DNA from 3 places in the Mesorhizobium sp. B2-7-3 genome. Region 3 is predicted to be linked to each of the others. Evidence: riboswitches for the same ligand, from Rfam matches in the RefSeq annotation. Region 3 holds a riboswitch; each other region holds the start of a gene.

The links. Region 3 has a riboswitch for cobalamin ahead of FJW04_RS14080 (CbtB domain-containing protein). Riboswitches for the same ligand answer to the same signal wherever they lie in the genome.
Region 1: another riboswitch for cobalamin. It lies ahead of FJW04_RS00015 (aromatic ring-hydroxylating dioxygenase subunit alpha); the one in region 3 lies ahead of FJW04_RS14080 (CbtB domain-containing protein).
Region 2: another riboswitch for cobalamin. It lies ahead of bluB (5,6-dimethylbenzimidazole synthase); the one in region 3 lies ahead of FJW04_RS14080 (CbtB domain-containing protein).

The regions. Positions count from the first base shown of each region.
Region 1 is NZ_VFTY01000001.1:109-5,523, forward strand. It holds partial or broken gene FJW04_RS00005 (DUF680 domain-containing protein) at 1-95, opposite strand, end outside; gene FJW04_RS00010 (DUF680 domain-containing protein) at 164-364, opposite strand; cobalamin riboswitch at 856-1,058, shown strand; gene FJW04_RS00015 (aromatic ring-hydroxylating dioxygenase subunit alpha) at 1,171-2,418, shown strand; gene FJW04_RS00020 (hybrid-cluster NAD(P)-dependent oxidoreductase) at 2,496-3,596, shown strand; gene FJW04_RS00025 (PqqD family peptide modification chaperone) at 3,738-4,169, shown strand; gene FJW04_RS00030 (serine kinase) at 4,202-5,251, shown strand; gene FJW04_RS00035 (glycosyltransferase family A protein) at 5,248-5,415, shown strand, end outside.
Region 2 is NZ_VFTY01000006.1:46,027-51,441, reverse strand. It holds gene FJW04_RS15080 (hypothetical protein) at 73-1,056, shown strand; partial or broken gene bluB (5,6-dimethylbenzimidazole synthase) at 1,173-1,778, opposite strand; cobalamin riboswitch at 1,850-2,032, opposite strand; gene FJW04_RS15070 (histone deacetylase family protein) at 2,211-3,137, shown strand; gene FJW04_RS15065 (exodeoxyribonuclease VII small subunit) at 3,141-3,392, shown strand; gene FJW04_RS15060 (DUF2277 domain-containing protein) at 3,484-3,750, shown strand; gene FJW04_RS15055 (pirin family protein) at 3,790-4,710, shown strand; gene dxs (1-deoxy-D-xylulose-5-phosphate synthase) at 4,786-5,415, shown strand, end outside.
Region 3 is NZ_VFTY01000005.1:310,694-316,108, reverse strand. It holds gene cobO (cob(I)yrinic acid a,c-diamide adenosyltransferase) at 1-580, opposite strand, end outside; gene cobU (bifunctional adenosylcobinamide kinase/adenosylcobinamide-phosphate guanylyltransferase) at 582-1,097, opposite strand; gene FJW04_RS14085 (CbtA family protein) at 1,090-1,893, opposite strand; gene FJW04_RS14080 (CbtB domain-containing protein) at 1,909-2,088, opposite strand; cobalamin riboswitch at 2,124-2,323, opposite strand; gene FJW04_RS14075 (aromatic ring-hydroxylating dioxygenase subunit alpha) at 2,467-3,642, shown strand; gene FJW04_RS14070 (MFS transporter) at 3,646-4,845, opposite strand; gene FJW04_RS14065 (DUF1624 domain-containing protein) at 5,082-5,415, shown strand, end outside.

The sequences.
Region 1 (5,415 bases), on a different contig from region 3:
TGGTTGGCGCCGTTGGAGCCATAGTTGTCGCTGCCCGCGAAAGCGCTGCCGGAGAGGGCCAGAACGGCGGCGGCAGCAATGAGGATCTTGTTCATTTTAATACTCCTGAATTTGTAGGTCCACCAGCGCGGCAGGGTCACCCGCCGCGTGCCGGGGATGGCTATTAATTGTTGCCGAAGAGGTTGTGGTCGGCGCCCGTCACAGGCGTCTGGGCAGCCGGCTCCGACTTCTTGGTCGAAGCGGTGTAGGAGCTGTCGACAGTGGCCGTGGGGGTCGCGGCGTTCGAACCATAATGGTCGCTGCTAGCGAAGGCGCTGCCGGAAATAGCCAGAAGGGCGGCGGCAGTGAGAATGATCTTTTTCATTTTTGTACTCCAGTATTTTTCCCGTCCGTCTAGCGGCGTGTCTTGGGATTAAATCGCGTCGTTCGGACAGCCCCGATGTGGGAGAGCCCCCTTGCCGTTTCCAATCACGAAGTTGTTCAGCGTGGACCATGACTCCACCACTTGAAATTGTACCAACGCCTTCTACATGTCTTATTTTTCCATTTGATATCAAATAGTTGCATAAGATCACGCCCCGATCACCAACTGTGTCGGAAGGCTGGGCGTTCACACCGTCCTGCACGCACCGTCAACAGAAACGAACCGTTCGGTTCGATTTTAGACTCTGCTAATAGTCACTTTTCGAAACCATTAACCCTTTTCCGGCCCGCTGAGGGTCGAAAACGGTGCCCGCGCACCTGGCGAGAAGAGGCGATTCCCCCGCTGCAACCGCGCCGGGACGATCCCGCGTACGTGTCGCGCCGCATGGATGCGATGTCGCTTTCGTGCCGATGTCGCAAACCCTGTCGTGATTAGATCGAGCGATCTCAGGTGCCGCTGCGTGACGACGGAGCGGAGAATTGGGAAGCCGGTCAGATTCCGGCGCTGCCCCCGCAACGGTGGTGGAGTTCAAGTCGCAACGGGAGACCACTGGGCGAAAGCTTGGGAAGGTGTCGCGATGGTCCGCCAGGACAACTCCAGAGCCCGGAAACCAGCCCGAGATCGCTAGAACTCGACTGATCGCGGTGGGCGGTCAAGGGGCGGATGGTGTTGTCCGGCTTTCGCCGGCTTGCGCCCAGTCCTTCCTCCATCACCACCAGTTCAGTCCTTGAAAATGAGGACAGGACATGGACGCGCGCAACGACATGCTGAGGCTTTTAAACGGCCGCAGACAGGGCCTTTCGCTGGAACAGCCCTTCTATACCGACCCGGACTACTTCAAGCTTGACATGGAACTGATCTGGTATCGCGACTGGCTGTTCATCGGCCATGATTGCGAGTTGCCCAAGCCGGGCAGCTTCATCACCGTGCAGATCGGCGATTATCCGGTCGTGCTGGTGCGCGATCAGCAGGGCAAGATCAACGCTTTCCACAATTCCTGCCGCCATCGCGGCAGCCGCGTCTGCAACACCGAGAAGGGCATGGCCGCCAAACTGGTGTGTCCCTATCACCAGTGGACCTACGAACTCGACGGCCGGCTGCTGTTCGCCCGCCAGATGGCCGATGGGTTCGACAAGAGCCAGTTCGGGCTCAAGCCGGTCGCCTGCGAAAGCGTCGCCGGCTATGTCTTCATCTGCCTGGCCAAGGAGCCCGCCGACTTCGCGCCGATGCGGGCGATGATCGAGCCCTATCTCCTGCCGCACCGGCTGAGCGAGGCCAAGATCGCCTTCGAGAGCACGATCATCGAGAAGGGCAACTGGAAGCTGGTCTGGGAAAACAACCGCGAATGCTACCATTGCGCGGGCAATCATCCTGAGCTGTGCAAGACCTTCCCGGAAGCGCCGACCGTGACCGGCGTGCAAGGCGCCGACAGCGATCCGGAGATGCTGGCCCACTGGGCGAGGTGCGAAGCTGTTGGCCTGCCCAGCAAGTTTCGCATCGACCCGGCTGGACAATACCGCGCCACCCGCGCGCCGCTGCTGCGCGATGCCCAGAGCTACACGATGACCGGCAAGCGGGCGGTGAAGAAGAACCTGTCCGACAGCGTCTCGGCCGACCGGATCGGCACGCTGATGCACTATCACTACCCGACAACCTGGAACCATATCCTCGTGGATCATGCGGTGACGTTCCGCGTGCTGCCGGTCAGCGCCACGGAAACAGCGGTTACGACCAAATGGCTGGTCCACAAGGATGCCGTGGAAGGCGTCGACTACGATCTCGCCGAACTCACCCATGTCTGGACCGAGACCAACGACCAGGACCGCCGCATCGTCGAGGAAAACGCCTTCGGCATCCTGTCGCCGGCCTACGAGCCCGGTCCCTATTCGGAGCTGCACGAGGGCGGCGTCATCCAGTTCGTCGACTGGTACGCGCGCTTTATCGGCCCACGGCTTTCCGAAGACGGCCGGCCTGCTCTGCGCAGTGTCGCCTAGCGCATGTCGGCCAAAACTGTGCAGCGGCTTTGGGATCACGACACGCCCAAAATGAAAGGTATGCAGGGATGAACGCCATGACTGATCTTGGCCTCTATCGCCACCTCGACCAGATGGCGCCGTGGAACGACAGGCTGCAGGTGCTGGAAGTAACCGGCGTCAGCGACGAGGCGCCCGACGTCAAGACCTTCACCTTCCGCTCCGACAACCAGACCTGGTTCCGCTACAAGCCGGGCCAGTTCGTGACGCTGGAATTGCCGACACCGGACGGCCCGCTGATGCGCACCTACACGCTGTCATCATCGCCGTCACGGCCATTCTCGATCGCGGTGACGGTGAAGGCGCAGGCGGGCAGCGTCGGCACACGCTGGATGTTCGATCACCTGACGCCCGGCTCGCACGTCAAGGCCTATGGACCGGGCGGCGACTTTTCGCTGCACAGCCACCCGGCGGCGAAATACCTGTTCATCTCGGCCGGTTCGGGCGTGACGCCGATGATGTCGATGCTGCGCTGGCTGAACGACTGCGCGCCATGGACCGATGTCGGCTTCGTCAATTGCGCGCGGCGCCCGGAAGAGATCATCTTTCGCAAGGAACTCGAACTGCTCGGCGGCCATATGCCGGGCCTGTCGCTCGGCTTCATGATCGAGGAGCGGTCGAGCCGCGAGGGCTGGTACGGCCATATGGGCCGCATCGACGCCATCCGGCTGCCGCTCCTGGCGCCCGATTTCCGCGAACGCGAAATCTTCTGCTGCGGCCCCGACCCTTTCATGCGCGCCGTGCGCGGCATGCTGGAGGCCGCCGGGTTCGACATGGCAAAATACCATCAGGAGAGCTTTGCCGCGCCGGCGATGGAGGAAATCCCGGCGCCGTTTGCCTCGCCGGCTGAAGACGGCGCGGCGATTTGCGTCGAAGCCGCGACGCCGATCCGCTTCGCGCTTTCGGATGTCGACGCCGACTGTGTCGGCGGCCAGACCGTGCTGCAGACGGCGCGCGCCTCGGGCGTGCGAATACCGGCCGCCTGCGAATTCGGCCTTTGCGGAACTTGCAAAGTGAAGAAAGTCTCCGGCAGCGTCGAGATGAGCCACAATGGCGGCATCCTCGATCATGAGATCGATGATGGCTTCATCCTGGCCTGTTGTTCCAAGCCATTGTCGCCGCTTGAAATCGAGGCTTGATCCGCCCGGCTTTCGACTGAACCCGGAAATGGTCCCGCGTTGCCGGCAAAGGTTACCTTGCCAAGGAAGACCTGAAAGTTTACAGGCGTTGTTGGTGGAAGCGGTCCTGCTGGCGGGCAGGAAATGCAGGACGGGGCAACAATGACGCATGACTCCCACGCCTATGCGGTAGCGAGCCGGGATATCGTTTTCGAATCTTTCGATGGCGAGGCCGTGGTGCTCAATCTTGCCAATGGCAAATATTTCGGCTTTTCCGATTCCGGCAGCAAGGTATGGCAGGCGCTTTCATCCGGCGCGGACGCCCAGGCTCTGGTCGGGCTGAGCGCCGGCGGCTCGACAATAGGCCAGGCCGAACTCGAACGCTTCATATCGCAATTGCTCGAATTGGGTTTGCTGGTGCGCTTGGACGCGGCGGCGCAGCCTTTGCCGGGCGATTTGCCTGCCGAGCTTGCCGCCACGAACGAGCCGCTCAATGTGAGCATTCACGACGACCTCGCCGACCTGATCGTCGTTGATCCCATCCACGAGGTCGAGGAACCTCTCGGCTGGCCGGCGGTCAAGCAGGCTTCCTGACGGGGCGGCCGCAGCGTGATGGAAGGCGATTGATGCCGCGCGTCACGCTCGAAACCTTGCCGGATTACGCCAGGTATCTCATCGCCGCCGCTGAAGGCGCGGCCGCGTGCTATCCGACCATGCGAAAGGTTCGCCTGCCCTGGCTTGAACTGACCGTGCATCTCGGTCACGGCGTGCTTGCCGATGCATTGGGCCATGCTTTTGTCGAGCCCGGGCATGACCAGCCGGCACCGTCCACGGGTCGCATCTTCATCGCGCATCCCGGCATTGACGGCATCCCGGAGCCGGCGCACTGGGGCGATGCCCATTTCACCGAGCACGGTTTTGCCAAACGGCTCGCCGAAGCCGGTTTGCGCGGGCACCATTTCCACGACCTGGATTTCTGGCAGGTCTACGATCCGCACCGCCGCGTCGGCGTGCAGCTGATGGCCTCGGCCGATGCCTTTCCGCCCTGGGAGCCGGGAGCACCGCTGCGCGCCTTCCTGCACTGGGAATATGCCGCGCGCGGCATGCGGCTGACGCATGCCGGCACGCTTGGCATCGACGGCAACGGTATTCTGCTTGCCGGCTCGGGCGGGGCCGGGAAATCGGGGACCGTCGCCGCCGGCCTGCTTAACGGGCTCGACAGTGTCGGCGACGACTATGTGCTGATCGATCTCACCGACGGCGTGACCGCGCGCCCCCTTTTTTCGACGTTGAAGCAGGACACGGAAGGTTTCGCCCGGCTGGGCCTGCGGCAGCGGCTAACGGCGCAAGGCCCGCTGAACTGGCAAGGCAAGCACACGTTCCATATTCATGATATCGCGCCTCGGCCGGTGCCCGCCATGCTGGACATCGTCGCGCTGGTGGTGCCACATATCAGCGGAGGCGGAGCAAGTTCGATTATGCCGGTGTCGCGCAGGGATGCCATGATTGCCTTGGCGCCGTCCGGCATCGCCCAGATGCCGGGCGAGCGCGAAAGCGGCTTTCGCTTCTTCAGCGAATTGACGCGCCACCTGCCGTGCTTCCGTTTGTCCCTCGGCATCGACCCGGCAGAGATCGCCCGCACGATCGAGGATTTCCTGACACGAGGCGCCCGGTGAAGCTCAGCGTGATCATGCCTGTGTACAATCGCGAGCGCTATGTCGTCTCGGCGCTGCGCTCGCTCGTGCGGCAGCAAGATGCCGCCGATCTCGACATCATCGTGATCGACGACGGCTCGACCGACGGGTCGCCGGAGGCCGTGCGTTCGATGATGGCCGAGAAC
Region 2 (5,415 bases), on a different contig from region 3:
CCACTGCCTGCAATTGACAATAGCCGGTTTGAGCGCATCCTCCGCAGCCATCTCTGAGGGGAGATTCGGGGCATGTGGGATTTCGATATCGGCAGGTCGGTGTCCATCATGATGCGGACCTGGCCTTTCATTGTCTTTCGCATGATCGTCTATTTCGGCATCACGCTGGCCTACATCGTGGCCACCGGCACCGGCGCCTCCGTCGGCTATGGCGTCGGCCATATTTCTACCGATCCCGACGGACCATTGTCTTTTGCGATGTGGGGTGGCGTGGTCGGTTTCGGCATCGTCTCGATCGCCGTCTACTGGATCCGCGAATACATCCTCTACGTCGTCAAGGCGGGCCATATCGCCGTCATGGTGCATCTGATCGACGGCAATGATATTCCCCACGGCCAGAACCAGATCGCCTACGCGAAAGAAGTCGTGACCGAGCGTTTTGCCGAGGCCAATATCCTTTTCGTCGTCGACCAATTGGTCAAGGGCGCCATACGCGCCATCACCGGCCTGCTCGGCGGCATCGCGGCCTTCCTGCCCATTCCTGGCCTGAGCGGCCTGGTTTCGTTCCTCAACACGGTGATTCGCCTGTCGCTGACCTATGTCGACGAGATCATTCTCGGCTACAACATCCGCATCAGTTCGTCCTCGCCGTTCGAAACCGCGCGCCAAGGCGTTGTGCTCTACGCCCAGAACGGCAAGACCATGGTCAAGAATGCCGTCTGGCTAGGGGTCATCATGTGGGGCGTGTCGTTCGTGATTTTCCTGCTGATGCTGGCTCCGGCAGCCGCTATTCTTTACGTCATGCCCGGGCAGCTCGCCGGCTGGGCTTTCGTGCTGGCAATCGTCTTTGCCTGGGCCTTCAAGGCGGCCTTCATTGAGCCGTTCGCCATTGCCTGCCTGATGCAGGTCTATTTCAAGACCATCGAGGGTCAGGTGCCCGATGCCGCCTGGGACGCCAGGCTGGCCGAAGCCTCGTCGAAGTTCAGGGAACTCAAGGACAAGGCGCTCTCCACTTTCGGCGGTTCGCGCTGGGGCACGGCCGGCGCGACGCGCTGATCGGCTAGGCTCGCGGGCGCACCGGCGGCGGTACAGAGCCACGCCACTGCTGATTTGAGCGGCGCTTCGCCTTGTCCGCGAAAAGTCTCGCTCATGATAAGCTCGGGCAACGGCAGCCGCCGGCCCCAGCCGTGTGTTTCGAGATCCGGCTTCGGTGCGAATTCGGAAACGCGGCCGACGCAGAGATAGGCGATCGGCGTCACTTGATCGGGAATGGCCAGCAAGCTTTTCAGCGCTTGCGCCTCGATGATGCTGACCCAGCCGACGCCGACGCCCTCGGCGCGTGCCGCCAGCCAGAAATTCTGCACCGCGCAGACCGTGCTGTAGAGATCCATCTCCGGATTGTGCCAGCGCCCCAGCGGCGAGCCTTTCGAGCGCTCGCGGTCGCAGGTGATGCAGATGTTGAGCGCGCTTTCGCAAATGCCTTCGAGCTTGAGCTTGCGGTAGAGCGCCTGCCGTTCTGCCTCGATTTCAGGCAGTTCCCGTTCTCGCGCGGCCAGGAACAGGTCGCGCACTTCCGCCCGCCGCGCGGCATCGCGAATGACGATGAAATTCCAAGGTTGCATGAAGCCGACCGATGGCGCGTGGTGGGCGGCAAGCAGCAGCCGCGCCAGCACCTCGTCGTCGATGGCCTCCGATGTAAAATGGCTGCGGACGTCGCGCCGCGTGAAGATGGCGCGGTAAACAGCGTCGCGCGCAATCTGGTCAAATCCATCGCCCATTGGAGTGGTCATAGCTTCCGGCATCGCTTGTCCCCTTGCGATTGCAACCGATGTCATCCGCCTGACCATGCGGATGACGATGCCTGCCAGGCCGGTCTTCTGGCTCGGGATCAACCCGCGTCCGGTGCCTTCCCGTCATCGACAGTGGCATTTACCGGCGCGGTCCCCCTCACAGCGTTGGGCACGCCACGGAGTTCAACCGTGTTCCCGATTCTCCCGCCAGGGCATTTGCAGCCAAGTGGAATCACTTGGCGTCGCAGAATGCGGCTAAAACAAACAGACCGGCAGGCACCAGGCAGTAGCGGCAGTCTTACTCCGAAGGGCCGGCGACGCCAATGCCCGCAGCGACATCAATGGACGCAGGTTCGATTTTCCCCAGCGATCAAGCCGCGACGCATGGCCATCACGGCGCCGGGGCACTAGATAGGGGGCATGGCCACCCGTCTCTACACGCACCCGATCTTTCTCGAACACATCACCCCGCCCGGTCACCCTGAGCGGCCCGACCGCCTGCGCGCCATCGAGCGCGTGCTCGACGACGAAGCTTTTGCCGCGCTTGACCGCGTCGAGGCACTGCAAGGCGACGAGGCGACCATCCTCTACGCGCATCCCGCCGATTTCGTCGCGCGTGTCCGCGCCGCCATCCCCGACGAAGGCATTGCCCGCATCGACGCCGACACCACCGCCAGCCCGAAAAGCTGGCAGGCGGTGATTACGGCGATCGGTGCCGCCAATGCCGCCGTCGACGACGTCTTTGCGGGCCGCGCCGACAACGTCTTCGTCGCCGCCCGCCCGCCCGGCCACCATGCCGAAAAGACCACGGCCATGGGCTTCTGCTTCTTCAACACGGCGGCAATCGCAGCGCGCCATGCGCAGAGGAAGCATGGCGCCGAGCGTGTCGCTGTCGTCGACTGGGACGTGCATCACGGCAACGGCACCCAGGATATTTTTTGGGACGATCCCTCGGTGCTCTATTGCTCGACGCACCAGATGCCGCTTTATCCCGGCACGGGCGCGAAGAGTGAGACCGGCGCCGGCAACATCGTCAATGCGCCGCTGGCGCCTCGGACGGGCAGCGAGGTGTTTCGCGATGCGTTCCTGTCGCGCGTGCTGCCGGCACTCGACAATTTCGCGCCGGATCTGATTATCGTTTCGGCCGGCTTCGACGCGCACCATCGCGACCCGCTGGCGGAAATCAATCTGACCGAAGACGATTTCGACTGGGCGACCGGCCAGCTGATGCAGCGCGCCGCAATCCACGGCGGCAACCGGCTCGTCAGCCTGCTCGAGGGCGGCTACGATCTGCAGGGATTGGCATTTTCGGTCGCCGCCCATGTCGGGCGACTGATGAAAGGATGAATGATGACCGGTGAGATCAACGAAGACGTCAAGGCGATGAGCTTTGAACAGGCACTCGACGCACTGGAGAAGATCGTCGATGATCTGGAGCGTGGCGACGTGCCGCTCGACCAGTCGATCCGGATTTACGAGCGGGGCGAGGCGCTGAAGGTCCATTGCGACCGGCTGCTGAAGGCCGCCGAGGACAAGGTCGAGAAGATCAGGCTGTCGCGCGACGGCAAGCCGGTTGGAACCGAGCCGCTCGACGCGGACTGAGGTCCGGAGCAGCCTACCGGTTTTTGGACACGATCATCATTGAGGATACAGTTCGTCCCGATTGAAACGGACAAGAGGAGATACGGAAGCGATGTGCAGAAACATCAAGACCCTGTTCAATTTTGATCCGCCGGCAACCAACGACGAAGTCCGCGACGCGGCACTGCAGTTTGTCCGCAAGCTGAGCGGCACAACGCGGCCTTCTGCCAAGAACCAGCATGCGTTCGATCATGCCGTCGAAGCCATCGCGGCATCCGCACGCGAATTGCTCGATTCCCTCGAAACCCACCAGCATCCGCGCAATCGCGAAGAGGTGGCGGCCAAATTAAAAGCAAAAGCGGCGATCCGGTTCGCCTGATATGCCCAAGCGCCCATTGACCGCTGACGAGGAGAGTTCATGAGCTTCTTCCCCGGCAAGGACCCTGAGGCCGGCGATGCCTTCGCCAGCGACCAGATCGAGTTGATGGTTATCCCCAACGCCAAGGACATTGGCGGTTTCGAGGTGCGTCGCGCCTTGCCGACAGCCAAGCGGCGCCTGGTCGGGCCGTTCATCTTCTTCGATCGAATGGGCCCCGCGATCATGCGTGCCGGCCAGGCGCTCGATGTTCGTCCGCACCCGCATATCGGCCTGTCGACCGTGACCTATCTGTTCGACGGCAAGATCAGGCATCGCGATTCGCTCGGCACCGAGATGGTCATCCAACCCGGCGACGTGAACCTGATGACGGCTGGTCGCGGCATCGTCCACTCCGAGCGCACGCCGCAGGAATTGCGCGGCGCGCCGATGTCGATCTCCGGCCTGCAGACCTGGTTGGCTCTGCCGGACGGCAAGGAAGAGGTGGCGCCGGTGTTCGAGAACACAGCGGCGCTGCGGCTTCCCGAAATCGACGCCGAAGGCGTCAGCGGCCGCGTCGTCATCGGTGATTTCCAGGGTTTGCGGTCTCCGGTGCGGGCCGATTCCGAGACACTCTATGCAGATTTGCGGCTGGCGCCCGGCGCCAGCGTCAAGATCCCGGCCGATGCCGAGGAGCGCGCCATCTACACGCTGGAGGGCGAGGTCTCGATTTCGGGTGATGTCTTTCCAGCGGAACGGCTGCTGGTGTTCCGGCCCGGCGACGAGATCGTCATATCGTCATCGACGGGTGCGCATTTCATGCTGTTCGGCGGCGCGTCTCTCGGTTCGAAGCGCTACATCTGGTGGAATTTCGTTTCCTCGTCCAAGGAGCGCATCGAGCAGGCCAAGCAGGAATGGAAGACCGGCCGCTTCGATATCGTTCCTGGCGATGAGAAAGAATTCATCCCGCTGCCGGAAGGCTGAGAAGATCGGTGAGGGGCTGACCGTCCGCGTCAGCGACACGCATTTACTTTCGCCGGCCGGCGGCCTATCCCGCCGATGAACAGAAAGTCTGGGCCCAACGTGAACGCAACGCCGCATACGCCGCTTCTCGATAGGGTTCGCGTCCCGGCCGACCTGCGCACGCTGGCCGAGAGCGACTTGCCGCAATTGGCATCAGAGCTTCGCCTCGAACTGATCGACGCGGTGTCGCGCACCGGCGGCCATCTCGGTGCCGGCCTTGGCGTGGTCGAACTGACCGTGGCGCTGCATTATGTCTTCAACACACCCGATGACCGGCTGATCTGGGATGTCGGCCACCAGGCCTATCCGCACAAGATACTGACCGGCCGTCGCGACCGCATCCGCACCTTGCGCCAGGAAGGCGGGTTGTCGGGCTTCACCCGCCGAGCCGAGAGCGAATATGACCCGTTCGGCGCCGCCCACTCCTCGACATCGATATCGGCCGGCCTCGGCATGGCCGCCGCCCGCGACCTCTCAGGCGGGCGCAACAATGTCATCTCCGTCATCGGCGACGGCGCCATGTCGGCCGGCATGGCTTATGAGGCGATGAACAATGCCGGCGCGCTCGATGCGCGCCTCATCGTCATCCTCAACGACAATGACATGTCGATCGCCCCGCCAACCGGCGCCATGAGCGCCTATCTGGCGCGTCTGGCTTCCGGCAAG
Region 3 (5,415 bases):
CCGAGAAATGGTGCTTTGTCACCCCCATCTCGGTGACCAGGTCCGCCGCCTCGATCAGTGCCGGCTTGGCGTTGCGGCCGGTGACGACGACATGCAGGCCTTCGCGGCGAGCCTTGAGCGCCGCAACCACCTTGTCGAGAGCGAGATAGTCGTAGCGCAGGGCAATGTTGAGCTCGTCGAGCACGACAAGGCTGATCGAGGGATCGTCGATCAATTCCAGAGCCTTGGCCCAGGCGGCCTCGGCGGCAGCGATATCGCGCTTCAGGTCCTGCGTCTCCCAGGTGAAACCCTCGCCCATTGCGTGCCAGACGACGCGATCGCCAAAGACGGCAAAGGCGTCCTTCTCGCCCGTGTGCCACTTGCCCTTGATGAACTGGACGACGCCGACGCGCTTGCCGTAGCCGAGCACGCGCAGCGCGAGACCGAAGGCGGCCGTGGTCTTGCCCTTGCCGGGACCGGTGTTGACGATCAGCAACCCCTTCTCGATCGTCTTGCCCGCAACCTCGGCGTCCTGCACCGCCTTGCGCTTGGCCATCTTGGCGCGATGGCGTTCTTCATCCTTGTCGTCGATATCGGTCATTTCACTTCACCTTGAGCGGTAGCCCCGCCACCATGAGCAGCACCGTGTCGGCAATCGCGGCGACCCGCTGGTTGAGCCGGCCGGCATCGTCACGAAACCGACGCGCCAGCGCGTTGTCGGGCACGATGCCTTGCCCGACCTCGTTCGTTACCACGAACCACGGTCCGCGCGGCCGCGACAGCACGTCCGCCAGCCGCCGGCACGCGGCCTCGACGTCGTGATCGGCCAGCGTGTGATTGGTCAGCCACAGCGTCAGGCAGTCGGCAAGCACCGGCTGCCCGTCTGGCAACGCCTCCAGCGCTTCGGCGAGGTCGAGTGGCGCATCGATGGTCGACCAGCCCTCACCGCGCCGCGAGCGGTGCAGCGCGATGCGCTCGCGCATCTCGTCGTCATAGGCTTGCGCCGTGGCGATATAGGCCCATGGCGAGGGCAATGCCGTCATCAGGGTTTCGGCGTGCGCGCTCTTGCCGGAGCGCGCACCACCGATGATGAAGGTCAGCCTGCCGCGATCAGGCAAAGCTGTCGCGCAGGCTGGTCGCCATGCCGGTGAAGCGCCTGCGCACCACGCCCACGATCGCGCCGAGCACCAGCCAGAACACCAGATTGGTCACCGTCACCGCCACCACGAACTGATGGTGTAGGCCTTCCGGGATCGGTGTTTCGAAACTGTCGGGCTGCGGCGCGCCGACGACATGCGGCGCGACGATCAGCAAGACGGCGAGGATGGTCAATGGCAACGATCTGCGAAACACGATCAGGCCCAGGCCGGTCGCGGTCGCGGCCGCCGTCGCCGTCCACCAGATCTGGCGCGGCAGAAGATCGGCCGCCGGCATTGCCGGCAGTTCCGGCTGCAGTCCGAGACCCGGTGCCAGTGCGAACACGGCAAAGCCGGCCAAGCCCCAGAACACACCCTGGCGCCAGTTGCCGACGCCGCCGAAGAACTCGGAAACCGCGACCAGGACCAGCGCGAAGCCGATCCCGGTGACGATGTTGGCAACCACGCTAAAGGCGAAACGCTCGAAACCGTCGGCTGGCGCCCAGCCTTCGTCTTCCTCCGCCGGTGTCACGGCATCGGTGCCCGCGGGCGCGGCAGAGCTCATGGCATTCCCAGCGGGCGCCACCGTGCTCATGGCATCATTGGTCGCCGCTGGTGCGGCCGCGTGATCATGGTGGTGGCCGCCGCCGGCCTTTTCGTAGACTTCCGCCTTGAGGATCAGCGGCACGGTGGCATAGGCCTGCATGCAGGCGAGAACGACACCGGCCACGAGCCCCGCGATCGCCGCGACGAACACGACGTTGCGAAACAGATTCATGATGTCGGATCCTCGTTAGTGGCAGGGAAACGCCATCGAGTGGCGATAGTCGTGGGCAGCATTGTGGACCGCATCGATATGCGAGAAGCCGACAAAGCCGACGACGAAGATGCCGAGCAGCGCCGCGAGCGCGAGCTGCATGAAGCGCGACTGCGAGGAGACGGAGGCGCCGAGGGAGACGGAAGCGGTAGTCATGTCTTGTCCTTTCGCCCTCCACCCGAGGGCATCGAAGTCAGTTTCCTGTCGCCGGCAGGTCTCCTGGCTCGCGGATAAGCGCCCTTCCCCACCTTCCCGAAGAAAAATCTTCAGTGGCATATGGAGAGGACTACCGCACACAGTTGCGGGGGCAGCCACGGCATTGGGCAGGAATTCCTGCCCGCACCGCATTCCCTCTTGGCTCCAAAAAGGAACCGACGACATCGGTGACTATAGGGAAATTCGCCGCGCCCGGCAAACCAAATTCCGACAGCCGCCAGCGCAGGAGCGCCGTATCGGCGAAGCTGCCCTCCTCCCGTCCCGATTGACAAACTTCATGGCCGGGTGTCGGCTGGCACCCCTCACGGGAAGCCAGCCATGCAGCCCAATGCCAGCGAGCGCGTGCCCTATAACGGCCTGACTCGAACCGAGCCGACGCTGCCCTCGTCGGCCTATTGGGACCAGGACAACTATCAGCGCGATCTCGATGCCATCTGGTACAGGAACTGGCTGCTCGTCTGCCGCGAGGCCGACCTTGCCCAGCCTTTGGCGTTCCGCACCTTCCGCGTCGGTACGCAGGAAATCCTCCTGCTGCGCGACGACACCGGCGAGTTGCATGCCTTCCACAACACCTGCCGGCATCGCGGCTCGCAGCTTTGCCAGGAAAGCCAGGGCCGGCTGAAGGCGCGGCTGATCAACTGCCCGTATCATGCCTGGTCCTATTCGCTGCGTGGCGATCTGGTGCGCGTGCCGTCGAAATCGCTGCCTGACGGCTTCGACAAGGCCGATCACCCGCTTTATCGCGTCGCGCTCTCGGTGTGGCGGGGCTTCGTCTTCGTCAATCTTGCGGAAGATGCCGCCAGCTCGGCGCAATCCTCCTTCGACCCGGCCTCCGGCGACTTCGGCAACTGGCCGCTGGAAACGCTGGTATCGGGCCACGTGCTGCGCAAGGTGATGAACTGCAACTGGAAGATTTTTTGGGAAAACTTCAACGAGTGCCTGCACTGCCCGGGCGTCCACAAGGACCTGTCGCGGCTGGTGCCGATCTATGGCCGCGGCCTGACGAGCCGGCATGACGATCCCGAATGGCTCCGCCACGCCGACAATGACGCGCCAGAATTTTCCGGCGGCCTGCGCGCCGGGGCTGAGACATGGTCGCGTGATGGGCAGACGCACGGGCCGATCTTCCCGAGCTTGACGCCGGCGGAACGCAGCGCCGGTCAGACCTATGCCACCAGCCTGCCGTCGATGTTCATCGTCGGCCATGTCGACTATGTCAGGACCGTGCGGCTTACGCCGCTCGGTCCCGAACAGACCGAATTGACCGCGGAATGGCTGTTCGCGCCCGAGGCGCTCGCCGAGACCGACATCGACAACATCGTTGCCTTCGGCACACAGGTGCTGGAGGAGGACGCGGCAATCTGCGAGGTCAACCAGAAGGGCCTCCGCTCGATGCGTCATACAGCTGGCGTGCTGATGCCCGAGGAGTACGACCTGCACCGTTTTCACAACTGGGTGCGCGAACGGCACGCTGCACGCTCACCCGAGGCCTGAAGATTACAGCGACTTCGGCAGATATCGCCAGGTCATGAAGCCGCAAAAGGCTGCCAGTAGCCCAAGCGTGACGAACACCGAGCCCAGGCCGAAGAAGGCCAGCACCACCGAATAGACCAGCGGCGGCGTCAGTTCGGAAAAATCGAGATAGGTGCGGTAGACCGCCGCCATCTGCGCGCGCTCATAAGAGCGCACCGAGCGCATGAAGGCGGTCGAACCCAGCGCGTCGAGCGCGATGGTGAAGAAGGCGCCGCACAGCAGGAAGGCACCGGTGAGCAACGGCACGGTTTCGCCCACGGCACCGGCCGCCAGCAGCGTCGCCGACATGGCGAAATAGGCAAATGTCATGGTCCTGCGGCCGCCGAAGCGTTTCCCCGCCTTGCCCCAGAAGATCGCCATGAACAGCAGCGCGTTGCCGGCCGAGACCAGCAGGCCGCCGGCCAATTCACCCTCGCCGGTGATGACCATGAACAGCGGTCCATAGACGAAGAAGGTCGTCCAGAAGCAGGAACGGCCGAAGGCTATCAGCCAGGCCAATCTCAGCCTCGGCTGGGCGACGAAGCGGCCGATATTGGCGAGCGGATTGGCCGGTCGTGTCTTGCCCGGGCGGATCGACTGGTTGTCGCTCAGCCGATAGGTCCAGAACAGCGCCAGCAAGGCCATGGCGAACACCGCCACCGCGCCATGCGCGGCACAAATGCCGAAGCGCGTATAGAGAAAAATGCCGAGCGTCGGCCCGCAGGTCCAGGCAACCATCGACCACGCCATGCGCAGCGATTCGGCCTGCATGAAATCGGTCTTGCGGATGTGATCCATGATGTAGAGGTTGAGCGTGATCGACAGCGCGCTGGCACCCATCACCCGGCACAGCATCCCGGCCAGTTGCCCGGCGAGCGTATGGGTGACGAAGAACAGCGAGCCGATGGCGAGCAGGCAGGCGCCCGCCGTGTAGACCCAGCGCCGCGCGAAGCGGCGGATCAGCATCGGCATGAATAAGGTCACCGACAGGCCGAGCAGGGACACGGCGGTGTAAAGTATGGAGACGATCTGCTCGTTGTGGAGGATCTCGTAGGCCTGGATCGGTATGACGCTCGACACCATGGCGCGGGCGAAGGATTCGACCGCGTAAAGCGAGGCGAAGGTGCGCGCATCCGCGGCCTTGAGGGCCGGAAGCCAGATCGGATGACGAACATGGGTGGACATTGCTTCCCCAAAGCAGAATCGCGGCGTCAAATCTGCCGTGGACATTTCAGGCCCATTAAGAGGAAACCGACGCACATCCGGCAAAAAGCGAAGCCGGTCAAAGGCTTTTCCGCGCTGGCCCAACCCGGCGGCTGGCGCGGACCCCGCCGCGCGGTGCAGGCCAAGGCGCCCGGTCTTCTTCTATCCGGTGCAACCGTGATAGTCGTCGTGGAGGGGCTGAATCAGATCGCGAGACCATGAGCATTCACACGCCGACCGTACCCGTCCCGCAGCCATCGAAGCGCATCGTCGCCATCGATATCTTGCGTGGCATCGCGCTGATCGCGATGGCGAGCTACCACTTCACCTGGGACCTGGAATTCTTCGGCTACACCGATCCCGGCCTCACCGCCTTCGGCTGGTGGAAGTTCTACGCCCGCTGCATCGCATCGACCTTCCTGTTCCTGGTCGGGGTCAGCCTCTATCTCGCCCATGGCCGACAGATCCGCTGGAACGGCTTCTGGAAGCGGTTCGCCATGGTCGCCGGCGCGGCGGTCGCCATTTCGGTCGTCACCCGCATCGCCACGCCCG